4 regions of the Ruegeria sp. BE9 genome follow, and region 1 is predicted to be linked to each of the others. Evidence: riboswitches for the same ligand, from Rfam matches in the RefSeq annotation. Region 1 holds a riboswitch; each other region holds the start of a gene.
What was found. Region 1 has a riboswitch for cobalamin ahead of ACR0EO_RS19345 (aromatic ring-hydroxylating oxygenase subunit alpha). Riboswitches for the same ligand answer to the same signal wherever they lie in the genome.

Region 2: it holds a riboswitch for cobalamin, as region 1 does, so the genes downstream of both, ACR0EO_RS00310 (DUF1636 family protein) here and ACR0EO_RS19345 (aromatic ring-hydroxylating oxygenase subunit alpha) in region 1, are expected to answer to the same signal.
Region 3: it holds a riboswitch for cobalamin, as region 1 does, so the genes downstream of both, ACR0EO_RS19020 (hypothetical protein) here and ACR0EO_RS19345 (aromatic ring-hydroxylating oxygenase subunit alpha) in region 1, are expected to answer to the same signal.
Region 4: it holds a riboswitch for cobalamin, as region 1 does, so the genes downstream of both, ACR0EO_RS14660 (DUF4198 domain-containing protein) here and ACR0EO_RS19345 (aromatic ring-hydroxylating oxygenase subunit alpha) in region 1, are expected to answer to the same signal.

Annotation. Positions count from the first base shown of each region.
Region 1 is NZ_JBQFTS010000009.1:18,692-23,075, reverse strand. Features, by position in the region: gene ACR0EO_RS19355 (pyrophosphohydrolase domain-containing protein) at 1-313, shown strand, start outside; gene ACR0EO_RS19350 (FAD-binding oxidoreductase) at 377-1,459, opposite strand; gene ACR0EO_RS19345 (aromatic ring-hydroxylating oxygenase subunit alpha) at 1,465-2,718, opposite strand; cobalamin riboswitch at 2,801-3,004, opposite strand; gene ACR0EO_RS19340 (DMT family transporter) at 3,189-4,151, opposite strand; gene ACR0EO_RS19335 (nitroreductase family protein) at 4,161-4,384, opposite strand, start outside.
Region 2 is NZ_JBQFTS010000001.1:63,849-68,232, reverse strand. Features, by position in the region: gene ACR0EO_RS00320 (NAD(P)-dependent oxidoreductase) at 1-277, opposite strand, end outside; gene ACR0EO_RS00315 (LysR substrate-binding domain-containing protein) at 380-1,264, shown strand; cobalamin riboswitch at 1,338-1,546, shown strand; gene ACR0EO_RS00310 (DUF1636 family protein) at 1,640-2,014, shown strand; gene cobW (cobalamin biosynthesis protein CobW) at 2,016-3,071, shown strand; gene cobN (cobaltochelatase subunit CobN) at 3,075-4,384, shown strand, end outside.
Region 3 is NZ_JBQFTS010000008.1:146,424-150,807, forward strand. Features, by position in the region: gene ACR0EO_RS19010 (DNA polymerase III subunit gamma/tau) at 1-442, opposite strand, end outside; gene ACR0EO_RS19015 (protein-tyrosine phosphatase family protein) at 591-1,082, shown strand; gene ACR0EO_RS19020 (hypothetical protein) at 1,092-1,499, opposite strand; cobalamin riboswitch at 1,581-1,800, opposite strand; gene ACR0EO_RS19025 (alpha/beta hydrolase family protein) at 1,939-2,796, shown strand; RNA gene ffs (signal recognition particle sRNA small type) at 2,834-2,932, opposite strand; gene ACR0EO_RS19035 (bifunctional 2',3'-cyclic-nucleotide 2'-phosphodiesterase/3'-nucleotidase) at 2,972-4,384, opposite strand, start outside.
Region 4 is NZ_JBQFTS010000005.1:96,269-100,652, forward strand. Features, by position in the region: gene ACR0EO_RS14650 (DMT family transporter) at 1-632, opposite strand, end outside; gene ACR0EO_RS14655 (ArsR/SmtB family transcription factor) at 757-1,464, shown strand; cobalamin riboswitch at 1,789-1,986, shown strand; gene ACR0EO_RS14660 (DUF4198 domain-containing protein) at 2,117-2,902, shown strand; gene cbiM (cobalt transporter CbiM) at 2,906-3,517, shown strand; gene ACR0EO_RS14670 (cobalt ABC transporter permease) at 3,514-4,074, shown strand; gene cbiQ (cobalt ECF transporter T component CbiQ) at 4,074-4,384, shown strand, end outside.

The DNA of each region.
Region 1 (4,384 bases):
AATCCCTGGGCAGCGTGCGCAAATGCGGCTAGCAATCATCGAAGAGGAAGTGGCCGAACTACGCGCCGCCGTCGAAGCTGGCGACTTGGTCGAAGTTCTGGATGCACTTTGCGATATCCAATACGTGTTGGACGGAACATTCTTGGAATTCGGCCTGCACAGCGTCAAGCAGAGTGCGATGGAAGAGGTCCATGCTTCGAACATGTCCAAACTCGGCGCCGATGGTCGCCCGGTTCTGCGTGAGGATGGAAAGGTCTTGAAAGGGCCGCAGTTTCGGCGGCCCGATCTGGCTCGAATTCTTCGACAAAGCTAGTGACAACATCGAAACCGTAGCCAGCTGGTGCCATCCTACGGTTTCGATTCAGCCCGCAGCGTTCTACACCTCGACTTCGACTTTTCCGATTGGGTTCGAGCAACAGGCAAGAATGTAGCCTGCCTCGATGTCGTCTTCAGATATTCCGCCATTGTGGACCATGTGGACCTCGCCGGCGTTCTTCTTGACCTTGCAGGTTCCGCACACGCCGAAGGTGCAACCCGACGGAATGTTCAGGCCAACCGAGCGCGCTGCGGCAAGCACCGTGTCGGTCTCGGCCACTTTGGCAGTCACGCCTGAGGTCGCGAACAGAATCTCGGCGCTGCTGTCTTCGTCCGGGATCAAGTCATCCAGTTCCGGTTGATCGGCCTCGGTTTCCACCGGCGCACCGAAGCTTTCCTGATGGTAGTTGTTCATGTCAAAGCCGAGACCGCCCAGAGCATCGCGTACGGCCTGCATAAACGGCTCGGGTCCGCAGCAATACACCTCGCGTTCAAGGTAATCAGGCGCCATTAGCCCCAGCATTAACTGGTTGAACTGACCTTGATACCCCGTCCATGGGCGGTACCGATCCGGCTCTTCTACAACGAACTTCAGGTCCAAACCGTCGGTGCGGCTGGCCATCTGCTCTAACCGTTGGCGGAAGATGATCTCGGACGGCCGTTTGGCGCAGTTGATGAAGACAACATCCAGATCGCGTCCTTCATCCCACATACAGGTTGTCATCGACATCATCGGGGTAATGCCCGAACCAGCTGAGATAAACAGGTACTTTCCCGCCGCGCTTTGTACGTTGGTAAACAGGCCGGCCGGACCGATAGCCTTAACCCGCATACCGGGTTGCAGGTTTTCCAGCATCCATCGCGTACCGATGCTGTCTGCTTGCGCTTTGGCTGTAATCGTTATCGACCGCGGCCGGGACGGAGATGACGAGATCGTATAGGTTCGATGTACGACACCTCCGGGCTGGTTCGGTGCCGGGATCTCGAGAGTCAGGAACTGACCGGGGTGATAGGCAAACTGCGCCCCAGATGGAGCGCGGAACGAAAAGCTGGCGGTGTTGGGCATCTCGGGCACAACCGAGACACATTCCAGCATCTCACCATCCTGCCAGATGGCCGAAGAGCGCGTGTTCAGGTCTTTCATCAGCCTTACTCCGCCGCCATCGTGTCTGGCGCCAGTCGGGCCGACAACGTGTTGCAATACCAATCCACGAACTGCAGCACGCCAGATTCCTGAATGGGTGAATACGGACCGGGCACATAGGCCGGGCTGTTGATGCCCCGCTGGTTGTCCTCGACCACCTGACGGTCTTCGTCATTGGTGGCGACCCATACTTCGGTCAGACGTTTCACGTCATAGTCAACGCCTTCAACCGCGTCCTTGTTGACCAGCCATTTGGTTGTGACCTCAGTCTCAGTCGGGCTGATCGGAGTGACGCGGAAAACGATCGAGTGGTCGGCGAGGAAGTGGTTCCACGTGGTCGGATAGTGGAATTTCAGAAGCGATCCCGCGTCCGCAAAGGGCGAACGGCCCAACCAGCGGCGTACGGCGGACTTTCCGTCCATCGTATAGCTCTCAGCGCCTTCTTTCAGAGGCATACGAGCAAGACGGTATTGGCCGTCGTCATTAAGGTAGAACTGTGATGGCATGCCCGCATCCTGGCAGCGGTCGAAATGGGCCTGCATGTAGGCTGGCGTTTCACCACCTTCGATCCCTGTCACACCCGGATCATCTGGGAAGGTCCGACACAGAGCGGGATGGTTGCCGCCACAGTGATAGCACTCGCGGTTGTTTTCCCAGACCAGCTTCCAGTTGCCGTTCTCGATGATTGAGCTTTCAAAGGCGACCTTGGCATTTCCCAGATCATGCGGCTCAAGATACGGGCGCGCAATACTGGCGAACGTGTCGAAATCGGGAGCTTCATGTGCCAGGCAGATATAGACCAACCCGGCAAGCTCACGGCAATGGACAGTCTTTAAACCATGCTGTTTGGGATCAAAGTCCGGCCCCATATCACGGGCCCACAGCAACGAGCCGTCAAGCTCATAGGTCCATTGGTGATACGGGCAAACCAGCTTAGGCGCATTGCCTTTTGCAGCTTTGCAAATGATCGACCCACGATGGCGGCACGTGTTGTGATATGCCCGGATCTGGTTGTCAGCGCCGCGTACAATGATGACGCGATATGCCCCGACGTTGTAAGTGACGTAGTCACCTGCTTTCACCAGCTCGCACGCCGGAATGGCAAACAGCCACTCTCGATAATGAATGGTTTCTAAATCGGTCTGAAAAATCTCTGGATCGGTGTAAAACGCCTGTTCCAGAGCGTAGCCTGGGTTTCGACGCGCCAACAGGCTTTGAATGCTGTTCACTTCTGGCTCTCCTACCGCGCCCCGCGGCATTGCTTGGGCAGATGACAAGGAGGTACCGTCCGGAGTCGCGCGAGGATCACGTCCGAAACCAGTGCCCCCACCGCCACCCGCGGTTTGACATATATGCGAGGCTGGTTTCCGGACTTGAAAGGGGCTTACGCCCGGTTTCGACACCTTCCCGGGATCCTCGTCCCAGTGGTTGATTGTCGAACCTGACCTTCCTTACCGTTGCGGGGGCAGTGCCGGATTTACACCGGCTTCCCAATTCTCCACTGCCTAAGACTCAGACAGCGGCACCTCACGATTTCAGGATACTTTTGATCCACTTTGGCGCTGAAATACTTGCGACATTTCCAGAAGCAAAACAGACATGAGGAATGTCTATTCAATACGAAAGAAGAGCTGAAACGCACGTTCCCAGATGTCACCCGGCCGAAATCGAAATTCGTTGCGGCCGGGACTGATTTTCCTTTGAGGCCTGGCAGCCCGCTTGTAGCTCTTTAGGCCGACGGGCAGGGGTTTGACTCTATTCTCCCTCTTCTAGCCTTCAGGTTAGATTGCAAAACGATGGTTGCTACGAGCACCAACATCACGCCGGGCCACGTCGCGAGAGGTGGCAAGGAATCTCCAAAGGCCAGTCCGATGAAAAGAACCAGCGCAGGATTCAGAAATGTATAAGCTGCAACGCGCGTCGGCCCGATCCTGGTCGTGCTCCACTGGAATGCGAAGAACGTAACGATCGTGGTGAATATCGACAGATAGGTGATCCCAGCGAACACCTCGAAAGGAATTTCTGACCAACGGATACCACCCAATCTTGGAAACGATAACAGAAGCAACCAAATCGTGCCGGTCGCAAGAATCCAGAAAGTCATTTGCACCATCGGCTCGCCCCGGTGCAACACTTTTACCAGCGTCCCATAGGTTGCAAGCGTGAAAGTACCGGCCAAGAAAACGATATCCCCTGCGCCGAATTCAAGCGCCACGAACGCCCGGGGATCACCTCGGAAAATAACCCAGATCGCCCCGACGGTTCCTATCGGCAATGCAACACGCGCCGACAGAGACATCTTCTCGCGCAATAGTATCGCGGCAATTGTGGCTGTGATTATGGGGTTCAATGCAAAAATCGCCGCCGTATTGAGGGGAGTGGTCATACGCAGGGCAGTAAACATGCACCAAAAGAACGTGACCAACAGGATGCTAAGTAAACCGTATCGCAAAAAGTCAGAAAATGTGGGGAGAGCCAGCCCGTATCGCCATAGTACGATCGGCGCGAACAAAAGCGTCGCCAAGGCAAAGCGAATGAAGGTAAGCACGACACTGTCTAGTCCGCCAGTTATCGCGGCTGCGACCGGAAACGACGTGGCGACCAATAAAGTCGCCGTCAACATCAATCCGTGAACCGGTAAGTTTGAAACTGCCTTGGAGTTTGAGACGGTTTTTATCGCTTGAGACGGCATAACGACCTCCTACTCCGCTGCGATTGTGTTGAAACGGCTGGGGAACGGCCCTGGGTAAGAGATCTGATCCAGTGGCTTACGTCCGCTTGGTGCTTCGCGGTCTTTCAGCTCATCCGGCAGGCGTTCTGCATCGGCTTGACGCCCGATTGCGATCCCGATCTCAATCTGAAAACGTTCTGGCAATTCCAAAACTTGCGACGCACGGTCAAAGACCAGCCCTGCCATCGCATGAG
Region 2 (4,384 bases), on a different contig from region 1:
TTGTGGACATCTCCATCCAAATTTTTCCAGGTACGACTTCAGGCAGCATCTCTTGCATGACCGCGTCCGAAGCCGCTGGGGACGGAAGGCAAGTGATGACCGCGTCGCAATCACGCATCAACTGTGCAGGGCTCTCCGCAGGTTTGGCGCCCCTTCCAACGAATTCCGCCACCAATTCCGGATTGAGATCGTGCACTGTCAGATCAACTCCATTGCGCAGAAGTGACCCAGACAGCTTGCCGCCGACGTTGCCCAAACCGATAAATCCGACTTTCATTTTTTCCTCCAGCTAGTCGTGTTGGTTCCAAGTATCCCCGTTGCCAAGCAGAAACTAAAATGAATAATAACGCCCATAATGATCGGATTATTTTGGTGATAAATGGACAGACTTCCAAACCCAGTATGGCTGCGCAGTTTTGAATCCGCCGCACGCCATCTCAACTTCACCACAACAGCGCAAGAACTTGGCCTGACTCAAACGGCTGTTTCACTGCACATCAGGTCACTAGAGGCCGAACTGGGACAGAAGCTATTCATCCGAAACGCGCGACGTTTGAACTTGACGGAACTGGGGCAGTCGTACTCGCTAACAGTCCGGCGTGCGCTGGGGGATATCGCACTGTCCACCAACAGCTTGTTCGGCCCGTCATCCCGGCAAACTTTGACAATACGGGCTGCTATTTCGACGGCGACCTATTGGATTGCCGCAGAACTCCCCGAGTTTTCAGCTCAGCATCCCGAGATACCGGTTCGGTTGGTGTCACATATCTGGAATGACAGCATAGCGCCCAATGATGTGGATGTTGAGATCCGCCTGGGTTACGGCGACTGGCCCGGGGTCAAATCTGAAAAACTCTCAGACGAAAAGCTGGTTCCAATCTGCCGATCCGAGAGCGAAATCCCAGACCTAATCTCACCCGATTGTGGCCCATTGATCCAAATCCTAGGGTATGAGGACAACTGGGCACGTTACTTCGAAGCCAACACCATTACACCCGCCGAACAGTCGCCGCAGCATTCAGTAGATACAACAGTCGCCGCATTGCAGCTTGTAATGGCAGGAGCGGGCTACGCGACCATCCTTGAAAGGTTCGCCCAGAACGCCATCCGTCAGGGTGCGCCGATCGCTATTGCCGGCCCCGCGATTCCTTTTGCCCAGTCGCATTATCTGATTAGCCCTCAGGGGGATGCGCAGCGAACGGCCGCGTCTGGTTTGTTCTGCTCATGGCTGCGGGATCGTCTGGCGACAGATGCCGCTGATTGACAAAGGCTGGTCGCTTTTCTTTCCTCTTTGGTTTCAACCCTTGTCTCGTGCTTGACAAGGCCCCTACCCGTGCCGCATGTCCCCTTGCGTTGGTGTCCATTTAAACGTGGATGAAAAGGGAATGCGTCAACGGTTATCCGCCAAACGCAGCCGCCCCCGCGACCGTGACCGGAGAAGGTGCCCAAAGCCACTGGCCCAAAAGGCCGGGAAGGCGGGACACCTGCCAGAGCTCAGCCTCTGACATCCGCAAGCCGGGAGACCTGCCAGCACCCGAAGTTGCAACCGGGCGGGGTGTTCCGGTGTCGGGTCCATGTCGGAATACGTGGCCCGCATGAAACCCCGTCCCCCACGAAGAGGTTTGGGGGGATGAGAGACATGACTGAGACCACGCCAGTCGAACTGCTGGTTTGTACCACTTGCCGTCGCGGCCTGCCTGTCGAGGATGACGCGCAGCGACCTGGTGCCTTGCTGCACAAAGCGTTGGAAAACGCCGATTTACCCAATGGAATCGAACTGAAACCAGTCGAATGCCTGTCGAACTGCGATCAGGGGTGCTCGATCGTTCTTCGTGGTGGGCCGTCTCGTTGGACCTTCGTGTACGAAAACCTGAATGAAACCGATCACGTCGAAACCATCGTCGAAGGTGTGACCAAATATCTGGCCACCGAAGATGGGTTGGTCAAATGGCGTGAGCGTCCAGAACACTTCCGCAAAAACTGCGCTGCCCGTATTCCCCCGATTGGAGCCTAAAATGTCGAATCTCGAAAAACTTCCCGTCACAGTGATCACCGGCTTTCTGGGATCGGGCAAAACCACTCTGGTCAAGCACCTGATGCAGAACCCACAGGGCAAGCGTCTGGCGGTTGTGGTCAACGAATTCGGCGATGTTGGTGTTGACGGCGACATCCTGAAATCCTGCGCGATCCCGGATTGCCCAGCGGAAAACATCATGGAGCTGGCAAACGGCTGCATCTGCTGCACCGTGGCTGATGACTTCATCCCGACCATCGAGGCCCTGATGGCGCTTGAGCCGCGCCCCGATCACATCCTGATCGAAACGTCCGGTCTCGCCCTGCCCAAGCCGCTGCTGAAAGCGTTTGATTGGCCAGATATCCGTTCGAAAATTACGGTCGATGGCGTGATCGCTCTGGCCGATGCCGAAGCTGTTGCTGCCGGTCGTTTTGCCCCGAATGTCGAGGCCGTAGACGCCCAGCGCCTGGCCGATGACTCGATCGATCACGAAACGCCTCTGTCTGAAGTGTTTGAAGATCAGATTTCCTGCGCCGACATCATCCTGCTGACCAAGCCCGATCTGGCCGGTCCAGAAGGTGTTGCCAAAGCGAAAGCGGTCATCGCCGCCGAAGCGCCGCGCCCCCTGCCCGTTGTCGAGGTTGCCGAAGGTGCCGTAGACGTACGCGTTGTTCTAGGCCTAGAAGCCGCTGCAGAAGACGACATGGACGCCCGTCCGTCGCATCACGACGGTCACCATGATCACGAGCATGACGACTTCGAAAGCATCATCGTTGAGTTGCCAGAACAGTCCGATCCAGCCGATTTGGTTGCCAAGATCGAACGCCTGGCCAATGAACTGAATATCCTGCGTGTCAAAGGGTATGCTGCCGTCGCAGGCAAGCCAATGCGCTTGCTTGTGCAAGCTGTTGGCGCGCGCGTCCGTCACCAGTACGACCGTCCGTGGGAGCCGGGTGAAGAGCGCCGCTCGCGTCTGGTTGTCATCGCCGAGCATGACGACATCAAAGAGGCTGCAATCCGCGATATTCTCGTGGGTGTGACCGAGGCTGCCGAGTAAGCCATGCACGTCGTCTTCCGCGAAAGCCACGGGTTAGAAGAAACTGAAACCCCAACCGATCTGGGCCAGAGCCCAGCGGATTTGGTGGTGCTGTCCTTCTCGGACAGTGACCTTGGCGCTTTCGCGGCAGGCTGGCATCGTGGTGGAGGCCCCGAGGGGCGTATGCCCACGATGCGATTGGCTAACTTGACCGCGCTGAAACACCCTCTGTCCGTCGACACTTATGTAGAACAGACATTGGAGGGCGCAAAGGGCATCCTAATTCGCCTGATCGGCGGAGTGCCTTACTGGACCTACGGGTTGCAGCAGGTTCTGGCGCTTGCGCAAGCCAAGGGTATTGCCTTGGCTGTTTTGCCAGCGGACGGGCGTGAAGACACAAGGCTCGACGAATACTCGACTCTACCAGTCTCGACCCTGCGCCGATTGGCACATCTCTGCGACACCGGCGGAGAAGTCGCGGCTCAGGCCGCCTTGGCACAGATGGCTTTGGCAGCTGGCCTGTATGCCGGTCCGGTGATGGGGGCCAAGACCCTGCCCGAATGCGGTGCGTGGTGCCCAGACCGGGGCGTAATTCCCGCGGACACTGCTTTTACCGATAGCTCAAAACGCATCGTTGTCACCTTCTACCGCGCCTATCTGACCTCAGCCGACACCGCACCGGTTGCGGCCCTGATCCGTAGCTTAAGAGGCCGTGGGCTCGAGGCCGTCGGCATGTTCGCGCCATCCCTGAAAGCTCCGGCAGCCGCTGATTGGTTGCGCGACAGTCTCGTTGCGATGAACCCGTCAGCGATCATCAACGCAACGTCCTTCTCGGGAAAGGGCGCGTCGGGCACTTCGCCCTTGGACGCTGCGAATGTACCAGTCTTTCAGGTTGCTCTTGCCACGTCCCGCCGCAAAGCATGGGCCGAGGCGGAACGCGGCCTGTCCCCTGCTGACCTCGCGATGCATGTCGTATTGCCCGAAGTTGATGGACGGATTTCAGCGGGCATCGCATCGTTCAAAGAACCGGGCAAGCGCGATCCGCATCTGGAGTATTCCCGTTTCGCCCACCGAGCCGAGCCTGAGCGCATCGAAGCGATACTGGACCGCGTTACGGGTTGGCTAAACCTCAACGACAAATCCAAGGCTGATCAGATTCCAGCTTTGGTATTGTCGGCCTATCCCGGCAAAGACTGGCAGATGGCCCACGCAGTCGGCTTGGACGCCTTGGCCTCGGCCGAGGCGATGCTGTCAGATCTTGAAGGCGAAGGTTATGATACGGCACCGGCAGAGCCGATTGCTGAAACCCTGCTGGACGCTCGTATTTCGTGGTC
Region 3 (4,384 bases), on a different contig from region 1:
TGAACGCGCTGGTCGACAGCATGTGGACCTCGTCGATGATGTAGATTTTATAACGCGCGCTGGCGGCGCGATAGCGGACGCTGTCGATGATTTCGCGGATATCGTTAACGCCCGTCCTGCTGGCGGCGTCCATTTCCATCACGTCGACGTGACGACCTTCCATGATGGCTACGCAATGTTCGCACTGGCCGCAGGGTTCCGTCGTAGGTTTGCCTTCCCCATCAGGACCGATGCAGTTCATGCCTTTGGCAATGATCCTCGCGGTTGTGGTCTTACCGGTTCCGCGTATGCCGGTCATGATAAAGGCCTGCGCGATACGGTCAGCCTCGAACGCGTTTTTCAGCGTTCGTACCATTGCGTCCTGGCCGACGAGATCGGCAAAGGTTTCGGGGCGGTATTTACGGGCGAGAACCTGATAGGCGGGGCTTGGCGTGTCGTTCATGTCTGCTCTGTCGGATTCGGTTCAAGGATGCAGCGTAGAGGCCCCCGCCGCCCACGTCCACAGCAGGCTTGGGTGAATTTCAGTTTGCAGGGCGGATAACGCGACATAGAACAGATAAACGTGTCAACATTGCTGCAAGGATAGAAATGTGAACCCTCTGTCGTTTTACCCATTGTCAGTCGGGCACGGCACAGTTGCCCTGTCGCCTATGCCGGGGCGTGGTGGTCGGTATGCGCAGGATTTGATTGCGATATGCGATTGGCAACCGGATCTGGTCATCTCAATGACGACACAGGTCGAGATGGCACAGGAAGGTGCAGGTGCGTTTGGTGTTGATCTAGAAGCCCATGGTATTTCTTGGGCGCACTTGCCAATAGAGGATTTTGGTGCCCCGTCACCAGCAACTCAGGCCAAGTGGCCGGCTATAAGCAAGGCTGTGAGGCAGATTTTGTCCGGTTCCGGGCGCGTATTGGTTCACTGCCGTGGGGGGTGCGGACGGTCGGGGATGATCGTTCTGCGTCTCATGGTCGAGAACGGTGAACTGCCAAAGGCCGCACTGAAACGCCTGCGCGATGTAAGGCCATGCGCGGTCGAGACTGACGGGCAGATGGCATGGGCTGCGCAGGCAGCCCGGCCCTGATTTTCTGTGTCAGAGTGCCAGTTGATTATCGACTTGGATGATCGGAGGGGGAGCCAAAGCCAAAACTTCGAGCATCGCGCAAGGCGGGTTGGCCACAACGTCTGTGGGCAGAGAGCTGAAGACATCCGCGAACATCATATCTGCGTAGTGTTCAAGTGACTCGATTGAAACATCAGTTCCCGAACCGCAAAACACTCGGATCTGGTCCTGGCGCGCGCGAAAGCGTGCTGTGCAGCCTTCGGGGCAGTGGGTCAATTCGCTGCTGCCCTCGACTTGAAAATCAGGTGTTGTCGCAGGGGCTGCGGTCTCGATCGCCTGAGTAATGACCCGAGCGACTTGTGCCAGTGCCGGACAGGTTTTTCCGGTGCGCTGGCACACGGTGGCAGAAAATTCGTGAGTTTTGGTCTTCCAGATCATAGTGCGCCCTCCGCGCGATAGACGGGGCATAGATCAGGTATGACAGCGAACTGACGACCTGCCCGGACACCCCGTCCGAGTTTCGGTTTTAGTTCGATGGCAGGTCTCCTGACTTGCGGGTCGTCGCTTTGCCAACCTTCCCAGCCTACGGCCAGTGGTAATTCGGCATCGCTCTCCGCTTACAGTTGCGGGGGCAGTCGCGGCATTGGTCCGTTCCGGCATTACCGGGGTGGACCGCACCGTGTTCCCTTTTCATCCCGCCCCGAGATCGGGGACGAGAACCATCGAGCCATCGCTAGCGGTTGAGAGAGGCGCGAGTCAAGCAGCCTTTTGCGCAACAGGGTGGACGCGAGGTCATGCAGCACCAGTGTTGACTCGGCAGGTCAAAACATGGCGATTGAAGGAAGTGAACTGAACAGTTCAGAGATAGAGGTGCGTCATGCTGGACAATTCGTCGGCAGTTCTGGCAGAAGATTTTCACTTTCCTTCAGGCCCTGCCAGCCTGTCGGCACGACTATATTTGCCTGCGACTAACCCCCGGACTGCAGTTGTAATTCACGGTGCGACCGGTGTGCCTCGGGACTACTACCAGCATTTCGCCCATTGGCTGGCTGCCGAACATGGCATGGCCTGCCTTACCTACGACTACAGTGATTTTGGTCATTCTCTGGCTGGTTCCTTAAAGGCGTCACGGGTCAAGATGGCAGATTGGGCACTCATCGATATGCCAGCTGCACGTGCCGAAATGAGGCGGAGATTCCCAGAAGCCGAACAATGGAGCATTGGTCATTCCGTTGGCGGGATGCTTGGGCCAATCCAGCCCGATATCGATCAGATCGACCGTATGATTTGTGTCTGCTCGGGCCCTGTGACCGTTTCCGACCACCCATGGCCCTACCGGGCACTGGCTTTACTGTTTTGGTACGGCCATGCGCCTCTTGCTGTCAAAGCCTTGGGCTATCTTCCGGGTAAGGCGCTGGGTTTTGGCGCGGACCTACCTGCAAGCGTCTATTGGCAGTGGCGGGGATGGTGTACCGCGCCGCGCAATTACTTGCCCGAGATTGGCCTGACTCTACCCGAAGCACGCTGGGCGGAATCGGATACTCCCGTTGATCTGATTACTTTCGTCGATGATGATTTGGTGCCGCCAAATGCAGTTTGGCGCTTGGCTGATCTTTACGGTCCGAAAGCGCGCCGCCATCTATTATCGCCGGGTGATTTCGGTCTGCCCAAAGTCGGGCATATCGGCGCGTTTGCCCGTCGTAACGCGGCTGTCTGGCCACGACTGATCGCGTAATTCCGCTTATTCGGACGTTCTGCCTGTGTAAGGGGAGAAGTGAGAGGTTGGACATCGACCCAAGCGGGGCTCGTTGTGGCTGCTTCCTTCCGGACCTGACCAGGTTGGCGAGGCGCTCGCCCGCGCCAACCTCTCAAGGGTTGATATAGGCAGTAAGCGTGAGAATGACAACCCGTCACAATGTCAAACGGATCAGTAGAAAGCCCGCGTCATCTTCTCCGATAACAGCGGGATTGAATTCATCCAGCTCGTCTAAATACCGACGCGCGGCCTGGCCGGTTCTCAGTGTCGCAGACGCACCGTTCAGAGGCCTGAATCGAAAGGGTTGAGGCGCAGTTTCGAGCGGGTCGGGTGGCAGATCGTTGGACAGGTAGTCCCGTAAAATCTCTTGAATTGATAGGATTGGCAGTTTGATGCGCTCTGCGTGTTCGAGGAAAGAGAAATGCCCGCCGCCATTGGCACGATAATTGTTGAGCGCAACGACAAAGCGCTGATCAGCCTCCAAAGGGTGCCCGTTCAGACAAATATCCCGAATCCGATGATGTGCGGGATGGATCAGATGTCCGCCAGCATCAAAGCGCGGTGGTTGAGAGAGATCTATTTGGTACGTAAGCCCCTTAAGGATATCAAAGTTATGTCCGGCTCTGTTTTGGGCGACTAAATCTGTTTGAGTGCCATATGAAAGCTGATTGAACACACTGGCGGACATTTCAAGCCATTGTTGGATCTGCTTTGCAGACACTACAACTGCCTGAAGTTCGTTGGGAAACACATAAAGATCTACGACGTGGCGCAGGCAGATCTGACCAGCAGGGACATCTGTGAAGAACCGAGACCCTGCGCGGCCGCCAAACTTGGACGGGGCGACAGCTGACAGAACTGGTAGGTTCTTGAATGGAGTGTTCTGCAGATATGGACGCAGTGCAGATGCCTGAGCAGCCGCAACCAGCAAAAGGCCACGGTCATGAGCGCAAAAGCTAAAATAGCTGTGCAGATGATGTTCGGAGTGGCCTACAGGTTCGGCAGCGCGTTTGCGGGTTTCGGCATGTCCAGCGCAGAAAATGCGCGCCAGTTCGGGGTCCTCGTCGGTCGCTAAGGCTGGCCGACCTCGGGGCGCCTGATGAACCGGTCTAAGTTCTGCGCTTGGATTTTGGACGTACCAATGCCGCCCTCCGGTCGACTGCAGCGTCAAATCTATCACGCCCAGATGCGATCCCGCCGATCCGGGCATAACCACCGGCTTGCCATGTACAAGGCCCCGGCGGGCATCAACAAACTCAAACCCGCCATGTGCAATGCCGGGGAGCGTCAGGTGAGAGTGGCCTGCAATCAGGGCGTCAATTTCGTCGATCGCTGCGAGAGGTATAATGGCGTTTTCCAGGTTCGGCTCTGCCTTTGCCGGCCCCAACCCTGTATGGGCCAGTGCGACAACCAGATCACACCCTTGGGTCCGCAAGGTTTGCGCCACTTTCTGCGCGCAAGGTAGGATGTCGCTTATGGTGACCTTGTTTTGTAGACGATGCGATTCCCATTTGGCCGTCTGAGGCGGAAGAACTGACAAAACGCCGATTTTCAACTGTACCGCGTG
Region 4 (4,384 bases), on a different contig from region 1:
AACGTGAGGATTTCGTGTAACGGGATGCTTAAAGGGTTTCCAAGAACCAAACCGATCGGCAAGAGCAAGATCGATGACAGTGCTGAAGGGCCCGCACCAGGGGTCGAGGGGTATTTTCGGTAGATCACCATCAACAGCGCCATAGCGAAGGCCATGAATAGCGCCAGAACGTCACCCCGCACGTTGACTTGACCCAGTGACCCGGAAACGATGATTGCCACGCCTGCCAGAGCCACTAATGAGCCAATTACTATTTCACGCGAAGCTTTTTCACCCATCCATAGCCAAGCTAGAAACGCCGCCAGTAGAGGGGATATCGCGTATATCAGCGATACATTTGCAATGGTTGTCAGTTTGAAAGCAGCAATGAAAGCGGACGTTCCCAATGCCCCAACTATAGCGACTGCGAGGCCACTCACGCGCATGTCATGAAAGTTCTCACGGAGCGCCCCGCGATGCGAAATCCAAAGCACGGTAAAGACGGCCGAAAAAGCTCCCCGCCAGAAGATGATGTCCCAAGGCGCCGCCTGCACGCCTTTGGAAAACAACCCAGCTGTACTGAAAGTAACCGCCGAAATAGTGACCAGAACGATGCCCATTCTGTGGTGAGGTTGAAGTACTCTGGTAGTCATTTCGTTTATCCTCACCCACTGTTCTAGCTCTTAACGGTTTGATGCGGACGCCTAGAGCCAATCAACCTGTGTTTCAGAGGTCTATAGGTTGACCGACAGGGCATGTTTCGGATATTTCCGAAGTATGTATGATGAACCTCCGATGTCCCGTGTCGGCGCGTTGATCGGTTCGCCAGCGCGCGCTTTGATGCTGACAGAATTGTTTGATGGCAGGGCTTTGACCGCGACCGAACTTGCGGGTGTTGCTGGTGTTTCAGCCGCCACTGCAAGCGAGCACCTCGGGCTTTTGCTTGCTGGCGGTTTGGTGTCGCGAGAGAAAAGTGGAAGACACAATTACTACAGGTTAGCTTCGCCCGAGATCGCTAATGCGCTGGAACAGCTTGCGGTGCAGACAGCACAAATTGATCCCGGTGTGCCAGCCAAACCAAAGGTGCGAACGCCCATTCAGGATGCGCGCATGTGTTATGATCACATCGCTGGTCGTCTGGGCGTCGCGATTGCGGATGCGTTGGTGGAAAATGGCTCCTTGGTTCCTTTGGACAGTGATTACGATCTGACACCAAAAGGGGTGGCGATGTTTACGTCCCTTGGAATTGATGTGTCGGACTTGCGTACTTCGAAGCGGCTGTTTGCTCGCCAATGTCTGGATTGGAGTGAACGCCGTCACCACGTTGCAGGAGCGGTAGGTGCGGCGGTGGCTGAACTGGCTTTCGAGAGAAGCTGGATAATCCGAACCAAAGAACGCAGAGTTCTTTCGGTAACTCCCAAAGGGCAGAAGGAAATGAAGGATTTTCTGGGCGTAAGACTCCACTTAGATAAAGCGATGCGATAGGGCGTTCCTCGATTCTCACCACTGCTAATCCCGATGGTGGTCAAATCGAACAGTGGGTTCACCGCATTGACCTCAAAGCCCTTCATTTAAAGGGTTCGTCGGCATCAATGCGCCACTTTACATTCAACTGTTTTGCTTACTCCTGATGCTGCCAAATCCGGCCAAGCTTGCTGTTATGATTGAATTAATCGCGCTTACACAGACTTGGTTAAGGCACGAGCGCTAATTGGTTGACGTTTCTTGCCCGAACGTTGGGGTATTCTGCCCCGGCTTTTTCCTGCTCCTGATGCAAAAGTTTGTTGACTGAGAACAGCAATGTCTGGCAAGCCGCTCGGCATGTCCGGTTCCGGAGCTCGCTTTGGAATCAATAGGGAATGCGGTGAGGGTTTTGGCCCAATTCCGCAACTGCACCCGCAACTGTAGGCGGCGAGCAGGGCTGATACGCCACTGAGGGTACTCGGGAAGGCCAGTCCAACGCTTAGACCCGCAAGTCAGGAGACCTGCCGGACATGTGCTCCCATTAGGAGCACTCCTAATCGGCGACGGGATGTTCGCGGACCGGGATGCTTAATTAAGCACAACGGCCTTGGACCCCCTCAGTCACAACGCATTTCGTGCCGGGAATGGCGCGATGGGACAAGGACGAATTTACATGAAAAAGCTGCTCTGCGCGGCCGCAACCGCTCTGGCGCTACCCGCCATGGCACAGGCGCATTTCCTGCTGGAATACACCACCGAAACCATGATCGAGAAACCAGGTGATGTTCCGGTAAAGCTCATCTTTTGGCACCCGTTCGAGAACGGCCATGTCATGGATCTGGAGAAGCCACAGGAATTCTATGTGATCCACAATGGTGAGAAAACCGACCTGCTGGATACGTTGGAACCCGTGCGTTTTACCGGCGGTGAGAACGAAGGCGCGGCGTTCAAGGGTTCGGTTCCTGTCAAACGCTCGGGTGACTACGTGCTGGTTACCGTTCCTCAGCCCTACTATGAGGAATCCGAGGACATCTACATCCAGCAGCTAACCAAGGCGTTTCTGAACCGCAATGAGCTGCCAACCGACTGGATGAATCCGGTTGGTTTGGCAACCGAGATCATTCCGCTGAACAAGCCAACCAACGTTATCGCGGGTTCAACATTCACCGGCCGCGTATTGGCCGATGGTCAACCGGTAGCAGGTGCCGAGATCGAGATCGAATACATGGCCGCTGAACCAGACATGGACAGCGCGGCGTCATCGACTCCGTCGGTCTCTCCGATGCCAGGTGGCGCTGTGGTCGCCATTTCGGACGATAACGGTTATTTCTCGTTCGGCGTACCGAAAGCGGGTTATTGGGGGTTCGCTGCACTTGGTTCGGGTCCGGCAACCGAACATGAGGGCAAAGAACTCAGCCAGGATGCGGTCATCTGGATCCGCGCCTGGGACATGGAGTAAGAGATGCACATCGTCGACGGAGCCCTTTCCAACCCGGTCGTCATTGGCGGCGCCGTTGCGGCCGCGGGCGGGATTGCTATGGGTCTCAGGTCGCTGGATCTTGATCGCATCCCCACTGCGGGGGTGCTGTCGGCCACCTTCTTCGTGGCTTCCTTGATCCACGTCCCGATCGGTCCGTCGTCGGTGCATTTGATCCTGAATGGCATGGCCGGGCTTTTGCTCGGCTGGGCCGCCTTCCCGGCACTGTTCGTCGGGCTTTTGCTCCAAGCTGTCTTCTTTGGCTTTGGCGGGTTGACGGTATTGGGGATCAACACCCTCAACATTGCGCTGCCTGCAGTTCTGGCCGGAATGCTCTTTGGCCGCCTGATCGCACGCGGAACACCTCTGCATGGCGCGATTTGGGGGGGCGTAGGCGGAGCCTTCGCAATCGCGGCTACAACCGCAATGGTCGCCATTTCGCTGGCCCTGTCGGGTGAGGAATTCCTGCCCGCCGCCAAGCTCGTGTTCTTTGCACATATCCCTGTCATGGCGATCGAAGCGCTGCTGACTGGTTTTGCTGTGTTGCTGGCCCGTAAGGTCAAGCCCGAGCTCTTCCTCAAAGGAGCAACCACATGAAGCATATGGTTCTCATTCTGGCTTTGTGCTGTGCGCCTTTACCGGCGCTGGCGCACAAGGTTATCGCGGGTGTCTTTGCCTCCGGTGACTCGATAGAAGGAGAACTGGGGTTCTCGAATGGTGACATGGCAAGTGACACCGAGGTTGTCGTGAGCGGACCGGACGGAACCGAATTGGGCCGTGTGGTCACAGACGGCGATGGCTTCTTTATCTACAAACCGACCTTAGCCGTTACGCATACTTTCTTTGCGGATCTCGGCGCCGGTCATATCGCTGAAATCGTCATGCCTGCCCAAGAAGTCGCGGAAATCATGGGTGTCGAGGCTATAGTAACACCCACCGCAACAGCCTCAACGACCGATGCAGCGTCATTTAACGCAGAACAGCAACAGATGATTGCTAAAGTGGTCCGCGATGAGATGCGCCCCCTGCGCCGCGAGATCGCAGCCTACCGTGAGCAAAACGATCTACAGACCATCCTTGGCGGGATTGGCTATATTGCCGGTTTATTCGGGCTTGGCTTTTACCTCGCCGCGCGCAGGAAGTTGGCCGCCTGATGGCGCACGCACTGGGACCTCGTGAAAAGACACTGTCTGAGGCAGGTGTACAGCGCGAAGGCCTCATCAGCCCGCTCGATCCGCGTGTGCGGATCGTGATGGCGGTGATCTTTGCGATTGTGACCGTTTCGTTGTGGTCTATTCCCGCGCTTATTGCCGCATTTACGGTTTCCCTTTCCCTTCTCGCGATGTCACGTCTGCCTTGGCGGAAAACGCTGAAACGCATGGCCATGATGGACGGGTTCATCATTTTCATGCTGGTACTGCTGCCGTTTTCCATGCCCGGTGATCCGATGTTTACCGTTTGGGG